Regions from separate parts of the Streptomyces sp. NPDC058674 genome, predicted to be linked through region 2. Evidence: riboswitches for the same ligand, from Rfam matches in the RefSeq annotation. Region 2 holds a riboswitch; each other region holds the start of a gene.

Region 1 (6,087 bases), on a different contig from region 2:
ACAGCGCCTCGACGAGTTCGCCGAGCTCGACGTGGACCACGGCGACCGGCTTGCCCGGCACCGCGGCGACGGCGTCCCGCAGCGCGTCCGCGAGGGCGTCGGCCGGGGCGTGCTCGCCGCCCACCCACGGGATGGCGGTGACGATCACGGCGTCGCAGTCCTCGGAGGCCAGCGCGGCGGCCAGCGCCGCCCGGAAGTCCGCCGGGGAGGCGGCCGTCGTGAGGTCGAGCGGCGGGCTCGGGCGCAGGCCTTGGGCGAGGCAGGCGTCGTAGGTCAGGACCCCGAGGGACTCGGAGTTGCCGAGGATCGCGATCCGGGGCCCGGCGGGCAGCGGCTGGGAGGCGAGCAGCAGGCCGACGTCGACGAGCTCGGTGACGGTGTCGACCCGGATGACCCCGGCCTGGCGCAGCAGCGCGGACACGGTGGCCTCGGGCAGCCGGGTGCCCGGGACGACGTGGCCGGCCGGAGTGTGGCGGCCGCCCCGGGCGACGACCACCGGCTTCTCGGCCGCGGTCCGGCGGGCGAGGCGGCTGAACTTGCGCGGGTTGCCGAGGGTTTCGAGGTAGAGCAGGGCGACGTCGGTGGCGTCGTCCTCGTACCAGTACTGGAGGATGTCGTTCCCCGAGACGTCGGCCCGGTTCCCCGCGGAGACGAAGGACGACAGCCCCTCGCCGCGGCGCAGGAGGGCGGAGAGCAGGGCGATGCCGATGGCCCCGGACTGCGTGAACAGGCCGATCCGGCCGCGCAACGGCATCGGCGCGGGGGCCAGCGAGGCGTTGAGCTCCACCTCGGGCGCGGTGTTGATCAGGCCGAAGGCGTTGGGGCCGATGAGCCGCATCCCGTACGAGCGGACCTGGCGCACGAGTTCGCGCTGGCGGGCGAGCCCGGCGGGGCCGCTCTCGCCGTACCCGGCGGAGAGCACGACGAGGCCCTGGACCCGGTGTGCGCCGCAGGCGGCGACCGCCTCGGGGACGCGGTCGGCGGGGACGGCGATGACGGCGAGGTCGACGGGGGCTCCGATGGCGTCGACGGTCGGGTAGGCCCGTACGCCCTCGATCAGGTCGCGGGTGACGGACTCGTTCACCGCGTAGAGGTGGCCGTGGAAGCCGCTGTCCCGCAGGTTGCGCAGGGCCGCGGCGCCCACGCCCGAGCCGGAACGGCTGACTCCGATCACCGCGACCGAGCCGGGGGCCAGCAGCCGCTGGACGGAGCGGGCCTCAGCGCGCTGCTCGCGGGCCCGCTGGACGGCGAGGGACTCGGCGGTCGGTTCGAGGTCGAGCGTGAGGTGGACGGAGCCGTCCTCGAAGCTGCGCCGCTGCGTGTAGCCGGCGTCCGTGAACACCTTGATCATCTTGTTGTTGGCGGGCAGCACCTCGGCGGCGAAGCGGCGGATGCCGCGCTCGCGCGCGACCGCGCCGATGTGTTCGAGGAGGGCGGAGGCGATCCCGCGGCCCTGGTGGGCGTCCTGGACGAGGAAGGCGACCTCGGCCTCGTCGGAGGGGCCGGTGGCGGACCGGCCGTCGGAGCCGATGCGGTCGTAGCGGACGGTGGCGATGAACTCCCCGCCGGTGGTCGCGGCGAGCCCGACCCGGTCCACGTAGTCGTGGTGCGTGAAGCGGTGGACGTCCCGGTCGGACAGGCGGGGGTAGGGCGCGAAGAAGCGGTAGTACTTCGACTCGTCGGAGACCTGTTCGTAGAAGCTGACCAGCCGCCCCGCGTCCTCCGTGGTGATGGGCCTGATCCTGGCGGTGCCGCCGTCGCGCAGGACGACGTCGGCTTCCCAGTGGGCCGGGTACGAGGGGTCCGACTCGGTGGTCATGGGCCTACCTTACGGCCGGGGCCCACGGGACAGCGCTCGCGCGGCGCGTTAGGCAGGCCGGTGCAAACCAGTGCAAGCTGGGGAAGGTCGAACGGCGGTGAACCGGGGGTGAAGGCCGGTCGGAGCATTCGGAGCGTCGTGAGAGACTGGTCTAGACAACCGTAAGAACCCTGAAGGGCATCACCATGGCAGAGCGCCGCGTCAACGTCGGCTGGGCCGAGGGCCTGCACGCTCGTCCCGCCTCGATCTTCGTCCGTGCGACGACCGCTTCCGGCGTCCCGGTGACCATCGCGAAGGCCGGCGGCGACCCCGTCAACGCCGCTTCCATGCTGGCGGTTCTGGGCCTGGGCGCCCAGGGCGGCGAGGAGATCGTCCTCGCCTCCGAGGCCGACGGCGCCGACGCCGCACTGGACCGCCTCGCGAAGCTGGTCGCCGAGGGGCTCGACGAGCTCCCCGAGACCGTCTGAGCCTTCGGGTCCGCACTGCGCCCGCACGCACTGCGCCCGCCCGCCGGAGCCGCGGCCCCCGATCCGGGGGACCGCGGCTCCGGCGTTCCCGGCACGGCCCGCTGCCGGACCGCGGGAGCGGCGGCCGGCGCGACAGGCACGGCCGGCACCCCGCGGGAAATGCGGACGCGCGGGAATTCAGCGCCGCAGATAATTCAGCCACACCGGCGAAATGCACGCCCGCCCCGCTCGCACGGCGAATTACCGCCGCTCCGGAATTCCGGCCGCGCCGCGAAGATACCCGTTCTTTGTATACGGCGCCTGTTAATGACGGCCGCCCGACATGTTTACGGCACGTTGCGAAGTGCTCACCGCCGCCCGGAGCCGCGGCCGGTGCGCGGCCGCCGCCCGGTCCGCGTGGACCGCGGCCAGGGCGCGCGCCCGCTCCGCGTCCCCCCGGGCCACCGCGTCCACGATCGCCCCGTGCTCCGCCCAGGACTCCACCGGCCGGACGGGCGCCTCCACCACGTACATCCAGGCCACCTTGCGCCGCATCTGGGTGAGCAGCGCGATCAGCCCGGGGCTCCCCGAGGCCTGGGCCAAGGTCTCGTGGAACCAGCCGCCCAGCGAGCGCAGGTCCTCCCCCTGGCCCCTCCTGGCGCGCTCCTGGCCCAGCCTGACCAGCCCGCGCAGCACCTTCAGGTGGGCCTCGGTGCGCCGCCGGGCGGCCCGGGCGGCCGCCAGCGGCTCCAGGAGCAGCCGCAGTTCCAGGAGGTCGGCCGCCTCCTGTTCGGTCGGCTCGGCCACGCAGGCGCCGGCATGCCGGCGGGTCGTCACGAACCCCTCCGACTCCAGGGTCCGCAGCGCCTCCCGGACGGGGACGCGCGAGACGCCGTACCGGCGGGCCAGCACCTCCTCGGTGAGCCTGCCGCCCGGCTCGAACACTCCGGAGACGATGTCGTCGCGGATTGCCGTGCATACCGCGTGCGCAGGAATACGCAAGACCGAACCTCCGCCTATTTCCGACTGCCGTACCGTGTCATGCTGCGACCCTATTGCAACACACGATAATTTCCGAGAGCAGCCGGAAATGCGAAACATTTGCAAAAGACCCCGGCTCGCGGTGTGCGAGCCGGGGTCTTCGGTGAAGCGGGAGGGGCGTACGGGTCAGAGGTTGACGCCGTGCGAGCGCAGGTACGCGACCGGGTTGATGTCCGAGCCGTACGCGGCGCCGGTGCGGGCCTCGAAGTGCAGGTGCGGGCCGCTGGAGTTGCCCGTGGAGCCCGACAGGCCGATCTGCTGGCCCGCGGTGACCTGCTGGCCGGCGGAGACGCTCAGCGAGTCGAGGTGCCCGTACTGGGTGTAGGTGCCGTCGTTGTGCTTGATCACGACGTTGTTGCCGTAGGCACCGCCCCAGCCGGCCTCGACGATGACGCCCGCGCCCACCGCGTGGACCGAGGTGCCCGTGGCGGCGCGGAAGTCGATGCCGGTGTGGCTGCCGGAGGACCACATGCCGCCACCCGCGTGGTACTGGGTGCTGATGCTGCTGTCGACCGGGGCGACGAAGGTGTTGAGGCGCTTGCGCTCCTCGTCGCGGGCCGCGCGTTCGGCGGCCTCGCGCTCGGCCTTGACCTTGGCCTCGGCGAGGCGCTTGGCCTCGGCGGCGCGCTGCTTGGCGTCCGCCTCGGCCTGCGCCTTGGCGGCCGCGGCCTGCGCCTGCGCGGCGGCCTGGTCGGCGGCGCGCTGCTGGGAGTCGGCCTGGTCCTGGATGTCGCCCGCGAGCTCGTCGCCGACGACGACGGCGTTGTAGCCGGCGTCCGGGACGGAGTGCTCGGTGCTGTTGTCCGCGGCGAAGGCCGGGGCTGCGAGGGAGCCGACGACACCCGTGGTGGCGAGAGCGGCTATACCGGCGTAGCCGGCGGTCTTCCGGCTGAGGCGGCTGGAACCGCGGTGCTTGCCGGGGGCGGCGGAACGACTGCCAAACGCCATGAAGGGGTTGATCCTTTCCTTCCCTCTCGCCTACCGGGTTAGCTGACGGGTTCGGAGCAGGAAGGTCTCCTACGGGCTTCCTCTTGCGAGGCGGCCCGATTCACCCCAGGGACTCATGTGGGTCCCCGGCTCCCCAGGCTCACGCCTGACGGGGACTCGGCGATCGCTGTCCGGTGCCGCGGGTGCGGCGGGCACAACTGACGAACAGCACGGCCGACGCTAGGCGGATCATCAGTCAATCGCCAAACAGACGAGCCGTTTTGTTGCGTACGCCACACCGCATACACGCAACCTCACCACTAAACAGACAAAAGGGGCCCCGGCGGACAAGTCCGCCAAAGCCCCTTTGGTTGCCCGTCAGTTGCCGACGACGCTCACGTCACCGATGCCCAGGGCCCGCACCGGCGCCTCGATCTGCGAGGCGTCGCCCACCAGGATCGTGACCAGCCGGTCCGCCGGGAAGGCGTTCACGACCGCCGAAGTCGCCTCCACCGTGCCGGTCTCGGCGAGCTGCGCGTACAACCGCGCCTGGTAGTCGTCCGGCAGCTCCTGCTCGACCTGGTCGGCCAGGGTGCCGGCGACCGAGGCGGCCGTCTCGAACTTCAGCGGGGCCACGCCCACCAAGTTCTGCACCGCCACGTCGCGTTCGGCGTCGGTGAGGCCCCCCTCCGCGAGGGTGCGCAGCACCTTCCAGAGGTCGTCCAGCGCCGGGCCGGTGTTCGGCGTGTCCACCGAGCCGCTGATGGCCAGCATCGAGGCGCCCTTGCCGTCGGCGGTCGACCGCAGCACCTGGCCGAAGGCCCGCACTCCGTACGTGTACCCCTTCTCCTCGCGCAGCACCTTGTCCAGGCGCGAGGTGAGGGTGCCGCCGAGGCAGTACGTGCCGAGCACCTGGGCCGCCCAGACGCGGTCGTGGCGGTCCGCCCCGATGCGGCCGATCAGCAGCTGCGTCTGGACCGCGCCGGGCCGGTCCACGATCACCACGCGGCCGGTGTCGTCGGCGGTCACCGGCGGCACGGGCCGGGGCGCGGCGGAGTTGCCCGTCCAGGCGCCCAGGGTGTCGGCCAGGACGGCGTCCAGGTCGATCCCGGTCAGGTCGCCGACGACCACCGCGGTGGCGGTGGCGGGGCGCACGTGGGCCTCGTAGAAGGCGCGTACGGCCGCGGAGTCGATGCGGGCGACGGTCTCCTCGGTGCCCTGCCGGGGGCGGGACATCCGCAGGGCGGCCGGGAACAGCTCCTTGGAGAGCTGCTGGGCGGCGCGGCGTTGCGGGTTGGCCAGCTCGTGCGGGATCTCGTCGAGCCGGTTGCGCACCAGGCGGTCGACCTCGGCGTCCGCGAAGGCGGGCGCGCGCAGTGCCTCGGCCAGCAGCCCGAGCGCCTTGTGCAGCCGGGAGGCCGGGACCTCCAGGGAGACCCGCAGGCCGGGGTGGTCGGCGTGGGCGTCGAGGGTGGCCCCGCAGCGCTCCAGCTCGGCCGAGAACTCCTCGGCGGAGTGCTTGTCGGTGCCCTCGGACAGGGCGCGCGCCATGATGGTCGCCACGCCGTCCAGGCCCTCGGGCTCGGCGTCGAGGGGGGCGGCCAGGTTGATCTCCACCGCGATCACCTGCTGGCCCGGGCGGTGGCAGCGCAGCAGCGTCAGGCCGTTGGGCAGTTCGCCGCGCTCGGGGGCCGGGAAGGCCCACGGCTGCGGCTCGCCGGCCTCCGGGCGCGGGTGGAAGGTCATCGTGACGGCTGCGGTGTCGGCCGCGGTCTCGGCTGCGGTGTCGCTCACTGCTCCGCCCCCTCGTTCTCGTTGTTCTCATCGGCGGCGTCGGCATCGGCATCGGCGCCG
Region 2 (6,087 bases):
CATCGCCCGCGGGGTGTCCTGGAACCTCGGCATGCAGTCGAAGAACGGGGCCTGGGGCGCCTTCGACGCCGACAACACCAGCCCCTTCCCGAACAAGCTGCCCTTCTGCGACTTCGGCGAGGTCATCGACCCGCCCTCGGCGGACGTGACCGCCCACGTGGTGGAGATGCTGGCCTTCGAGGGCCGGGCGGGCGACCCCCGGACCCGCCGCGGGATCGCCTGGCTGCTCGCCGAACAGGAGCCGGAGGGAGGCTGGTTCGGCCGCTGGGGCACCAACTACGTCTACGGCACCGGCTCGGTGGTCCCCGCCCTGACCGCCGCGGGCCTCTCCCCGGGGCACCCCGCGATCCGGCGGGCCGTGCGCTGGCTGGAGTCCGTACAGAACGGGGACGGCGGATGGGGGGAGGACCAGCGCTCCTACCAGGACCCGTCGTGGGCCGGGCGGGGCGCCTCCACCGCCTCGCAGACCGCGTGGGCGCTGATGGCCCTGCTGTCGGCCGGGGAGCGCGACGGGAAGGCGGTCGAACGGGGCATCCGCTACCTGGTGCGGACGCAGGAGCCGGACGGCTCCTGGGACGAGCCGTACTTCACCGGCACCGGCTTCCCCTGGGACTTCTCCATCAACTACCACCTGTACCGGCAGGTGTTCCCGCTCACCGCGCTCGGCCGCTACCTGTACGGAGAACCCTCCGCCCGCGGCGGGGGAGCCTGATGACCGCGGCACGCGGGGACACCGCCGGGGACGCGGCCGCCCCGCTGCTGGTCGCCTGCGCGCTGCGCATCGAGCAGGCGGCGCTGCGCAGCGCCGCCCGGGGCGCGCCCGAGGGGTACGCCGTCCTGCGCACCGGGATGGGCCCGCGGGCCGCCGAACGGGCCGTCGGCCACGCCCTGGGGCGGCCCGGGTGGGAGCGGGCGGCCGTCCTCGCGACCGGCTTCTGCGCCGGGCTCCTCCCCGGCATGCACCCCGGGGACCTGGTCGTCGCCGAGCAGACCCGGGACCACCGCGGGGCCGTCACCTGCACCGGTACGGCCCTGCTCGCCGAGGCACTGGCCCGGGCCGCACCCGGACGGGCCGTGCACACCGGGACCCTGACCGGATCGGACCACGTCGTCCGCGGCCGGGAGCGCGCACACCTGCGCGCCGCCGGCGCCCTCGCGGTCGACATGGAGTCCGCGGCCACGCTGTGGGCGGCGACCCGGGGCGGCGCGGGCGGCGAACGCCCGGTTGCCGCCGTCCGGGTGATCGTGGACGCCCCGGAGCACGAGCTCGTCCGCATCGGCACCGTGCGCGGTGGAATATCGGCCTTCCGTGTCCTCCGTGCCGTCATGCCCGCGTTTTACGAATGGCACCGTTCTTTGCTGCTCCCCAGGAGGTGAGCCAGATGGCCATGCCGCTGCGCCAGTCCATCAGGGTCGGGACGTATCTGCTCGAACAGAAGCTCCGCAAGCGTGAGAAGTTCCCGCTGATCGTCGAGCTGGAACCGCTCTACGCCTGCAACCTGGCCTGCGAGGGGTGCGGGAAGATCCAGCACCCGGCGGGGGTGCTCAAGCAGCGCATGCCGGTCGCCCAGGCGGTCGGCGCTGTGCTCGAATCGGGTGCGCCCATGGTGTCCATCGCGGGCGGGGAGCCCCTGATGCACCCGCAGATCCACGAGATCGTCCGGCAGCTGGTGGCGAGACGGAAGTACGTCTTCCTCTGCACCAACGCGATGCTGCTGCGCAAGAAGATCGAGAAGTTCACCCCGTCCCCCTACTTCGCCTTCGCCGTGCACATCGACGGCCTGCGCGAGCGCCACGACGAGTCGGTGGCCAAGGAAGGCGTCTTCGACGAGGCCGTGGCGGCGATCAAGGAGGCGAAGAGGCGCGGATTCCGCGTCACCACGAACTCCACCTTCTTCAACACCGACACCCCGCAGACGATCATCGAGGTGCTCAACTACCTCAATGACGACCTCCGGGTGGACGAGATGATGATCTCGCCCGCCTACGCCTACGAGAAGGCCCCCGACCAGGAGCACTTCCTGGGCGTCGAGCAGACCCGCGAGCTCTTCAAGAAGGCCTTCGCGGGCGGCAACCGCCGACGCTGGCGGCTCAACCACTCGCCGCTCTTCCTGGACTTCCTGGAAGGAAAGGCGGATTTCCCCTGCACCGCCTGGGCGATTCCGAATTACTCCCTCTTCGGCTGGCAGCGCCCCTGCTACCTGATGAGCGACGGCTACGTGCCCACCTACCGCGAGCTGGTCGACGACACCGACTGGAGCAAGTACGGCCGAGGCAAGGACCCCCGCTGCGCGAACTGCATGGCGCACTGCGGCTACGAGCCCACCGCCGTCCTCGCCACCATGGGCTCCCTGAAGGAGTCCCTGCGGGCGGCCCGGGAGACGATCGCCGGGAACCGGGGCAAGGCGGCATGACCGCGCCGCCACCCGGGGAGACGGGCCGGGGCGCCGGCTTCGACCTCGGAGCCCTGCTGGCCGCGCGGGGCGGCGAGCGGTACGAGCTGCACGCCAGGCACCTCAACCACCAGCTGCCCCGCATGCTGCACACCATCGGCTTCGACAAGGTCTACGAACGGGCGGAGGGTGCGCACTTCTGGGACGCCGAGGGCAACGACTACCTGGACATGCTCGCCGGCTTCGGGGTGATGGGCCTGGGCCGGCACCACCCGGTGGTCCGCCGCGCCCTGCACGACGTGCTGGACGCCCAGCTCGCCGACCTGACCCGCTTCGACTGCCAGCCGCTGCCCGGACTGCTGGCCGAGAAGCTGCTCTCGTACAGTCCCCACCTGGACCGGGTCTTCTTCGGGAACAGCGGCACCGAGGCGGTGGAGACCGCCCTGAAGTTCGCCCGGTGCGCCACCGGGCGGCCGAGGATCCTCTACTGCGACCACTCCTTCCACGGGCTCACCGCTGGCTCCCTCTCGGTCAACGGGGAAGGCGGCTTCCGGGACGGCTTCGGGCCGCTGCTCCCCGACACGAAGATCGCCCTCGGTGATCTGGCGGCCTTGGAGCGGGAGCTGGCGCGCGGGGACGTGGCCGGCTTCGTCGTCGAGCCGATCCAGGGCAAGGGGGTGCTCTCCGCCCCGCCCGGCTTCCTCCTCGCCGCGCAGGAACTGCTGCACCGGCACAAGGCGCTGCTGATCGCGGACGAGGTGCAGACGGGCCTGGGACGTACCGGTGACTTCTACGCGTACCAGCACGAGCCGGGCGTGGAGCCGGACCTGGTGTGCGTGGCCAAGGCGCTGTCCGGGGGCTACGTCCCGGTCGGCGCCACCCTGGGCAAGGACTGGATCTTCAAGAAGGTCTACTCGTCCATGGACCGGGTCCTCGTGCACTCCGCGAGCTTCGGCTCCAACGCGCAGGCGATGGCGGCCGGCCTCGCCGTGCTCTCGGTCATGGAGGACGAGGAGGTCGTGGCCAACGCCCGGGCGATGGGCGACCTGCTGCGGGGTCGGCTCGCGGCCCTCGTCGGCACGTACGAGCTGCTGCACGAGGTGCGGGGGCGCGGGCTGATGATCGGCATCGAGTTCGGCCGTCCGTCCTCGCTGGGACTGCGCAGCCGGTGGACCGTGCTCCAAGCGGCCCGCAAGGGGCTGTTCGCCCAGATGGTCGTGGTGCCGCTGCTGCAGAAGCACCGGATTCTCACCCAGGTGTCCGGGGACCACCTCGAAGTGATCAAGCTCATCCCGCCGCTCGTCGTGGACGAGGCCGATGTCGACCGGTTCGTCGGTGCCTTCCGCGAGGTCATGGACGAGGCGCACGGTGGATCCGGGCTGATGTGGGACTTCGGCAGGACGCTGGTGAAGCAGGCCGTCGGCAACCGCTGAGGACCGTCGGCCCGCTCCGGACGGGTCACTCCAGCAGCGTCGCGCGCAGCCGGTCGAGGGTCTCGGGCGACAGCCCGAGGCCCTCCGCCAGGTACGGCTCCACGCCGCCCCACCGCTGGTCGATGGTGTCGAAGGCCGCGGTCAGGTAGTCGGCGCGGGCGTCGAACAGCGGGGCGAGGAGCTCCGTGACCTCGGGGGCGCGGGTCTCCTCCGTGTCGCCGCTCCGGCGCACGCGGTAGCGGCGGTGCGGGGCGTTGGACTCCAGGTAGTCGGCCACGATCGCCTCGCGCTCCACGCCCAGGGCGAGGAGGGTGACGGCGACCGACAGCCCCGCCCGGTCCTTGCCGGCCGCGCAGTGCATGAGGGCAGGGACGCTGTCCTCGGCGAGCGCGTGCAGGACCCGGCTGTGCTCGGCGGTGCGCTCCGCGATGATCGTGCGGTAGGAGTTAGCCATCCGGGCGGCGCCCTTCCCGTCGCCCAGGACCGCGCGGAGCTGGTCGAGGTCGCCGTCGCGGACCATCTTCCAGAACTCCCGCCCGTCGGCCGGATCCGAGAGCGGGATGTTCACGTTCCGCACGCCGGGGAGGTCCACGTCCGGGCCTTCCAGCGCGTGGTCGGCGCCGTTGCGGAAGTCGAAGACGGTGTGCAGTCCGAGCGAGGCGAGGAACTCTGCGTCGTTTTCAGTGGCATGTGCCAGATGTCCGCTTCGGAAGAGTCGCCCCGACCTGACCCTCCGTCCATTCGAAGCGGGCAAACCGCCCAGATCGCGGAAGTTGCGCACTCCGACCAGCTGCGGCTCGGGCTGCGGCCGTCCGGTCGGGGCCGGGGGTATCTGCTGGGTCACGTGAGCTCCTCCGCATCGTCGTGGTGTGTCCGAATTACACTACTTGGCGCCAACTTGCCATATCCGGAACCGAGATCGGACGCGTCCCGTGAGCCAGATCATACGGTGACCCTGAGTGCCTGATCGCGAAGGCCCAACGGCCCGGCCCGGGCGGGTGCCGGCTGTACGGAATGGACAGAGGGTGACGGGAATTCCGGCAGTCCCTCATGTCTGTGAATGCGTCAGGGAATTCGTGGCTTGTTCCCTGCGCCCCCACTCGATTACCTTCGCGACCGACCCGGGTGGAACGCCGAATCCTGCCGCCTCCCGGAAACCGCACCCGACTATTCACGCGCGGCAGGAGCGGGGGAACCAGGTAAGCCGCCGTACCGGATCTTTATACCGGGACGGCTCGGGGTGAAGCAGTACATGTCCCTTTACGTGTACCGCCGGACATCTCCAGTCCGAACCCGACAGCTCACCTCGCAGGCGACGGAGAGGAACCGTCCATGCCCGCAACGGGTAAGCACCGCCGTCCCAAGTCCCGTTCCCTTTCCCGCGGCTTCGCCGTCGCGGGCACCGGTGGGGCCGCCCTCGCGCTGCCGCTGATGGGCGCCGCGGGCGCCCAGGCGGCCGGCGCTCCGGCCGCCGCCCCGGCCACCTCTCCCGCGGTGGCCGCCCAGACCCCGGTCGCGCTCCAGGCCGCGCCCGTCGCCGCCCCGGCCGCCGTCCCGACGGCCGTGCCGAACGCGGCGCCGAAGGTGTACACGGTCGTGCCCGGGGACTACCTCTCCAAGATCGCCGCGGAGCGGGACGTGTCCGGAGGCTGGGAGCAGCTGTACGCGGACAACCGCGAGGCCGTCGGCACCGACCCCTCGCTGATCCACCCGGGTCTGAAGCTGACGCTCGGCGCGAACGGCGAGGCGGCTCCGCAGGCAGCCGCCCCGGCCCCCGCCCCGACCGCGAAGCCGGCGCCGAAGAAGCAGAAGCCGGCCGAGGCCCCGGTCTCCGGCAAGGCGGCCTCCGGCGACCAGGCGGCGCCCGCGCCCGCCGCGAAGCCGAAGGCGAAGCAGCAGAGCCCGCAGGGCGGCAACACCTCCGCCGGCGCGAAGGCCCCCGCCGGCGCCGGCTTCGTGGCCCCCGTCGGCGGCGGGGTCTCCACCCAGTACAGGGCGAGCGGTGCCATGTGGTCCTCCGGCTACCACACCGGTGTCGACTTCATCGCGAGCTCGGGCACCACCGTCAAGGCCGTCGGCGCGGGCACCGTGGTCTCCGCCGGCTGGGGCGGCTCGTACGGCAACGAGGTCGTCATCCGGCACGCGGACGGCAAGTACTCCCAGTACGCCCACCTCTCCTCGCTGTCCGTCTCGGTCGGCCAGAGCGTGACCGCCGGCCAGCGCGTCGGCCTCTCCGGTTCCACCGGCAACTCCTCCGGTCC
Region 3 (6,087 bases), on a different contig from region 2:
CCGGGCTTCGTCCGATGCTCCGAGGCGGAACCGGCCGGGTCCGCCATTCGTACGAACGAGCGGAGAAGGGGGCCCGCGAGGCCTCTGGAAGCCCCTCGGAGCACTCCAGTTGGACCATCGGGCACCTTTTCCTTGTGAAGAACTTCACGAACTTCGTGTGGATCACAGACCGAAAGACCCCCGAAAGCCTCCCCCGAACCCCCGCGGAGCCCCTGTCGGGTGGCGGACCGCGCCCCTGCGTCCGCCCTTTCCTCTGAAGTCGCCCGCGTACGCGAAGGATTCAAAGGTCGCGCCCCCCGCTCACCTGAGCACCCCGCGCGAGCGGTGGCGAGCGCCGCGAGGTCTGCCGCGGCGACTGACGACACAGGCGGTGTCCCGGTCGGCCGACCGGGACACCGCCTGCGCAGATCCGCCGCGTCAGGACCGCAGCTTGTCGGCCTCGGCCTCTTCCGCCGTCCTGATCGCGATCCCGTCGAGGATGTCGTGCTCCGAGACCACGACCTCCGCGGCCCCGGTGCGCTCCATGATCGCCAGGAGGACCAGTGCGCCCGCGCCGATCACGTCCACCCGGCCCGGGTGCATCACGGGGATCGCCGCGCGCTCGGCGTGCGTGGACGCCAGCATCCGCTCGCTGATCTCGCGGACCCGCTCGTAGGGGATCCGGGAGTGGTGGATCGCCGCCGAGTCGTACTCCGGCAGCCCGAGCGCGATCGCGGCGACCGTGGTCACCGAGCCGGCCAGGCCCACCAGGGTGCGCGCCTCGGCCAGCGGGACGGCCTCGGCGGCCAGGTCCAGCGCCGCCTCGATGTCGGCGCGCATCGCCGCCACCTGCTGCGGCGCGGGCGGGTCGGTGACCCGTCCGTCCGCCACCAGGTGGCGCTCGGTCATCCGGACGCATCCCACGTCCACGGAGCGCGCGGCCCGCACGCCGTCCCCGCCGACCACGAACTCGGTCGAGCCGCCGCCGATGTCCACGACCAGGTACGGCTTCACGAGGTCGTCGCGGCCGGCGAGCTCCTTGGTGGCGCCGGTGAAGGAGAACTCCGCCTCCTGGTCGCCCGTGATCACCTCGGGCTCGACGCCGAGGATGTCCAGGACCCCGCGCACGAAGTCCTCCCGGTTCTCGGCGTCCCGCGAGGCCGAGGTGGCCACGAAGCGCACCCGCTCCGCGCCGTGCTCCTCGATGACCGCCGCGTACTCGCGGCAGGCGGCGAAGGTGCGCTCCAGCGCCTCCGGGGCCAGCCGGCCCGTACGGTCCACGTCCTGACCGAGGCGGACGACGGTCATCCGCCGGTCCAGCTCGACCAGCTCGCCGGTGGCCGGGTGGTGGTCCGCGACGAGCAGGCGGATGGAGTTCGTACCGCAGTCGACGGCGGCGACCCGGGTCACGCCGGCTCCCCGGCCTGCTTCTCCCCGCACGGGACGACGCAGGCGCCCTTGGCCCACCACTCGGGAAGCATGGCGAGGGCCTCGTCGCCGAACGGGTTCACTCCCGGACCGGCGGCCAGGGAGTGCCCGACCAGCACGTGCAGGCACTTGACCCGGTCCGGCATGCCGCCGGCGCTCGGGAAGCCCTGGAGCACCTCGACGGCGTCGCGGCGGCGGATGTAGTCCTCGTGCGCGGCCTGGTAGGCGGCGGCGAGTTCCGGGTCCTCGGCGAGCCGGGCCTGCATCTCCTTCATCACGCCGTTGGCCTCCAGCGTGCCGATCGCGGAGGCCGCGCGCGGGCAGGTCAGGTAGTACAGCGTCGGGAAGGGCGTGCCGTCGGGGAGCCGCGGAGCGGTCTCCACCACGTCCGGCTGGCCGCAGGGGCAGCGGTGCGCGATGGCGCGCAGCCCGCGCGGCGGGCGGCCGAGCTGCTGCTCGAACGCCTCGATGTCCGCGTCGGTCGGCTCGGTCCGGTCGGTCTGGGGCGGGGGCGTCTGCATGCCTGGAGGAAGTCTCTTCGTTCGCGGTTCGATGACGGGTGGTGCTGGTGCCGGGCCGGTGCCGGGTGGTGCCGGCGCCGGTCAGTCGCCGGGGCGGTCGGCCTTGTCGACGCCGTCCCAGACGTTGGAGTACCAGGGCCGGTCGGAGCCGCCCTGGCCGGTCCGGGGCCGCTCGGGGCCCTGCGATCCGGGGTCGTGCATGATGTAGCCGATCTCGCCGGGGCGCAGGAAGTGCAGGTGCTTGCGCGCCTGCTGCTCGGCGTACGCGTCGTCCTGCCAGCGGGCCTTCTCGTCGCGGAGCCGCTCCAGGCGGGTCCGCGCGGAGGCGGCGGCCTTCTGCTGCTCCGCGATCTCCGAGCGCTGGGACACGTACTGGCGCATGGGATACGCGAGGGCCACGACCAGCGTACAGAGGACCAGCACGAGCAGCGCGGCCCGCCCGGTGAGCCGGCTGCGGCGGACCTGCCGGCGCGACTGCGAGCGGTAGACGTGCGCCGCGGTCCGTTCACCGAGCTGCTTGAGCCTGGTCGCGGTGGAGAAGGTGGAGAACCGATCCCGGTTCCCGGCCATTGATCCCGCCTCCCCTGTGTACGCACTACGCACTACGTCCCCGCACACGGTACGGGACCGAGTGCGGGGACGTACGGAGGCCAGCGCCGCAAGGCGCTGATTGGCCCTTAGCCCTTGAAGCGCGGGAAGGCGGAGCGGCCCGCGTACACGGCGGCGTCGTCGAGGATCTCCTCGATGCGCAGCAGCTGGTTGTACTTGGCGACGCGGTCCGAGCGGGCCGGGGCGCCGGTCTTGATCTGGCCGCAGTTCACGGCGACGGCGAGGTCGGCGATGGTGACGTCCTCGGTCTCGCCGGAGCGGTGCGACATCATGCACTTGAAGCCGTTGCGCTGGGCCATCTCGACGGCGTCCAGGGTCTCGGTCAGCGAGCCGATCTGGTTCACCTTCACGAGCAGGGCGTTCGCGGAGCCTTCCTCGATGCCGCGGGCCAGACGCTCCGGGTTGGTGACGAAGAGGTCGTCGCCGACGATCTGGACCTTGGAGCCCAGGCGGTCGGTGAGGGTCTTCCAGCCGGCCCAGTCGTCCTCGTACAGCGGGTCCTCGATGGAGACCATCGGGTACGCGGAGACGAGCTCCTCGTAGTACTCGGTCATCTCGGCGGCCGAGCGGGACTGGCCCTCGAACTCGTACTTGCCGTCCTTGTAGAACTCGGACGCGGCGACGTCGAGCGCGAGCGCGATGTCCTTGCCCGGGACGTAGCCGGCCTGCTTGATGGCCTCGACGATGAGGTCGAGCGCGGCGCGGTTGGACTCCAGGTTCGGCGCGAAGCCGCCCTCGTCACCGAGACCGGTGGACAGGCCCTTGGTGTGGAGGACCTTCTTGAGGGTGTGGTAGACCTCGGCACCCCAGCGCAGCGCCTCGGAGAAGGACTCCGCGCCGATGGGGGCGATCATGAACTCCTGGATGTCCACGTTGGAGTCGGCGTGCGACCCGCCGTTGAGGATGTTCATCATCGGGACGGGCAGCAGGTGCGCGTTCGGACCGCCGAGGTAGCGGAAGAGCGGCAGGTCCGAGGCCTCGGACGCGGCGTGCGCGACGGCGAGGGACACGCCGAGGATGGCGTTGGCGCCGAGCGAGCCCTTGTTGTCGGTGGCGTCCAGGTCGAACATGGCCTGGTCGATCAGCCGCTGCTCGGTGGCGTCGTAGCCGACGAGCTCCGGCCCGATCTGCTCGATGACGGCGAGGACGGCCTTCTCGACACCCTTGCCGAAGTAACGGTTGGGGTCGCCGTCACGGAGCTCGATGGCCTCGAATGCACCGGTGGAGGCGCCGGACGGAACAGCAGCACGGCCGGTGCTGCCATCGTCGAGGCCCACCTCGACCTCGACCGTGGGGTTGCCTCGGGAGTCCAGGATTTCCCGGGCTACGACGACGTCGATGGACGGCACGAGCATCTCCTTCTGGGATGTGACGCTGGATGTGCGGTGGCGTCAGGCCGTGGGATGGCCTTGCCGCCTAGAGCCTAACCGGCTCCGGGCACTCGGTCGGCCGACCGCCCGGGTGCTGGGACGAAAAAGGGTCCGAATACCCCGGATTCAGGACATAGAGCTCTCGGTCGACCGGGTCCTGCCAGCACAAACGCCACCGCCCGGCGCGTGGAGGGACGCGCCGGGCGGTGGACATCGTGCGTGTTGCGCCTGCTCCTACGGCCGTGGCCGCAGGGGTCAGGCCAGGTTCAGCTTCTGACCCGGGAAGATCAGGTCGGCGTCCGGGACGATCTCCTTGTTCAGCTGGAACAGCTTCTCCCAGCCGCCCTGGACGTTGTTGGCCTCGGCGATGGTGCCCAGCGTGTCGCCGGACTTGACCTCGTACGAGCCGTTGCCGGTCTTCGGGGCCTGGGCCTTCGGCTTGGCGACCGGGGCCTCGGCGCGCTCGGAGCGCGTGGTCGGAGCCTCGGCGCGCTTGGCCTCCGCCTTCGGAGCGACCTTCGGGGCCGCCTTCTGCGCGGCCTTCGGGGCTGCCTTGGGGGCTGCCTTCTGCTCGGTCTTCGGCTTGGCGGCCGGAGCCGGGGCGGCGGCGCCGGAGGCGTTGGACAGGCCCTTGCCGCAGTGCGGCCAGGCGCCCTTGCCCTGGCCCTTGAGGACCTTCTCGGCGATGGCTATCTGCTGCGCCTTGGTGGCCTGGTTGGCCTGGGCGGCGTAGGCCTTGCCGCCGAAGGCCGCCCACGTGGAGGACGTGAACTGCAGTCCGCCGTAGAAGCCGTTGCCCGTGTTGATGGACCAGTTGCCGCCGGCCTCGCACTGCGCGACCTTGTCCCACTCGGAGGCGGTGGCGGCGCTGGCGGAGCCGGCGGCCATCAGGGGGGCGGCGACGGCCACGCCGGCGACACCGGCGAGCGTGACGATGCGAACGGCCTTGGAACCGCGGCGGTGCTTGCCCTTGCCGGAAAGCAGCATGGAGTTTCTCCTCACCGACGCCTACGAGGTGAGCTGTCGGGTTCGGGCGAGTGAGTTGCCCGGCCGTGCGACCTAGCGCACGTCTTAACCCCTAGCCGGTGGCGTGACCGTCTCTCAACGGCCGCTCCCGGCGCCTACCTTGGTTCCCCCGCTCCTGCCTTCGGCGCTTGACGCGACGACTGTTCCCCCCGTCCGCCGGCAGGATTCGGCGATGCGGTCGAAGGAGCCCGCGGTGGCGGGCGATTCAGAAGGTAGACAGGTCCCTCCCCGATGTTCAACGAGCAACATCGGGGAGAAACGGCCCCTACTTGCGCCCCTCGCAGGGGTGTTTGCGCAGGTGAGGACGGGGTTTGCGGAAGCCCCTGGGCGGGACACGCCAGTTGACCGGAAGAGACACATGTCTCACTTGCGGAAAACGGACAATCAACGCCTTCTGGGTGCCCGAAGTGCCCCTATTCTGCGCTTAGATCCAGATTCTGGCCAGGCTTGATCAGATCCGCGTCCTTGCCGATGACCTGCTCGTTGGCCTCGTAGAGCGCGTTCCAGCCGCCCTTGAGTCCCTTGGCGTCCGCGATGGCGGTCAGGCTGTCGCCCGTTTTGACGGTGTACGTGGGGTCCGACGCGGCACCGGACGCGCCGGACGCCTCGGGGGCGGCCGGACCGCGGTGCTTGCCGCTGCCCTCGGGGACGGCGGGCACGGCCGCGGGGTTCACGGAGGCCCCCGGAGTGGTCTGGGCCGTGGGCCCGTTGGAGGGGCTCTGCGCGGACCCGCCCGAGGACGAGGGCGAGGGGCCGGGCGTCGTCGGATCAACCGGAGCGGTCGGCGCCGTCGGGTCCACGGGGGTTGTGGGGCTCACGGGCGCCGTCGGGTCCACGGGTGCCGTCGGGTCCACCGGAGCGGTCGGAACGGTCGGCGCGGTCGGGTCGGCCGGGGCCGTGGTCGGCTGGTCCGGGGCCGGCATGACGGGCAGACTGCCGGGGGGCGCCTGCGGGCCGTCGGGGAGGGTGAACGACGGGGTGCCGGACGGGGCGGGGACCGGCGTGGGCGCGCCGAAGTCCGTGGGACGCGCACCGGAGCGGTGGACGGGCACATCGGAGTCCGGACGGTTGGGAGTGCGGCTCACCGACCCGGCGGCGCCGGGCAGGCCCGGGTCCACCTGGGCCGCGGGGCCCTGCTGGGACAGGCCCGAGGA

What was found. A riboswitch is a leader RNA that binds a small molecule or an ion and turns the genes downstream of it on or off. The one in region 2 is predicted to bind cyclic di-AMP.
Region 1: linked by a shared signal. The riboswitch ahead of ACFWU6_RS08680 (M23 family metallopeptidase) and the one ahead of ACFWU6_RS04890 (peptidoglycan DD-metalloendopeptidase family protein) in region 2 are both predicted to bind cyclic di-AMP.
Region 3: linked by a shared signal. The riboswitch ahead of ACFWU6_RS22925 (transglycosylase family protein) and the one ahead of ACFWU6_RS04890 (peptidoglycan DD-metalloendopeptidase family protein) in region 2 are both predicted to bind cyclic di-AMP.

The regions. Positions count from the first base shown of each region.
Region 1 is NZ_JBHXSC010000011.1:31,441-37,527, forward strand. Features, by position in the region: gene ACFWU6_RS08665 (GNAT family N-acetyltransferase) at 1-1,819, opposite strand, end outside; gene ACFWU6_RS08670 (HPr family phosphocarrier protein) at 2,005-2,286, shown strand; gene ACFWU6_RS08675 (GntR family transcriptional regulator) at 2,590-3,267, opposite strand; gene ACFWU6_RS08680 (M23 family metallopeptidase) at 3,433-4,254, opposite strand; cyclic di-AMP (ydaO/yuaA leader) riboswitch at 4,267-4,426, opposite strand; gene ACFWU6_RS08685 (M16 family metallopeptidase) at 4,612-5,979, opposite strand; gene ACFWU6_RS08690 (M16 family metallopeptidase) at 6,024-6,087, opposite strand, start outside.
Region 2 is NZ_JBHXSC010000006.1:148-6,234, reverse strand. Features, by position in the region: gene shc (squalene--hopene cyclase) at 1-712, shown strand, start outside; gene ACFWU6_RS04910 (1-hydroxy-2-methyl-2-butenyl 4-diphosphate reductase) at 712-1,377, shown strand; gene hpnH (adenosyl-hopene transferase HpnH) at 1,383-2,414, shown strand; gene ACFWU6_RS04900 (aspartate aminotransferase family protein) at 2,411-3,826, shown strand; gene ACFWU6_RS04895 (tyrosine-protein phosphatase) at 3,852-4,670, opposite strand; cyclic di-AMP (ydaO/yuaA leader) riboswitch at 4,948-5,156, shown strand; gene ACFWU6_RS04890 (peptidoglycan DD-metalloendopeptidase family protein) at 5,159-6,087, shown strand, end outside.
Region 3 is NZ_JBHXSC010000047.1:40,441-46,527, reverse strand. Features, by position in the region: gene ACFWU6_RS22945 (exopolyphosphatase) at 418-1,389, opposite strand; gene ACFWU6_RS22940 (DUF501 domain-containing protein) at 1,386-1,928, opposite strand; gene ACFWU6_RS22935 (septum formation initiator family protein) at 2,010-2,498, opposite strand; gene eno (phosphopyruvate hydratase) at 2,606-3,892, opposite strand; gene ACFWU6_RS22925 (transglycosylase family protein) at 4,163-4,894, opposite strand; cyclic di-AMP (ydaO/yuaA leader) riboswitch at 4,898-5,070, opposite strand; gene ACFWU6_RS22920 (transglycosylase family protein) at 5,347-6,087, opposite strand, start outside.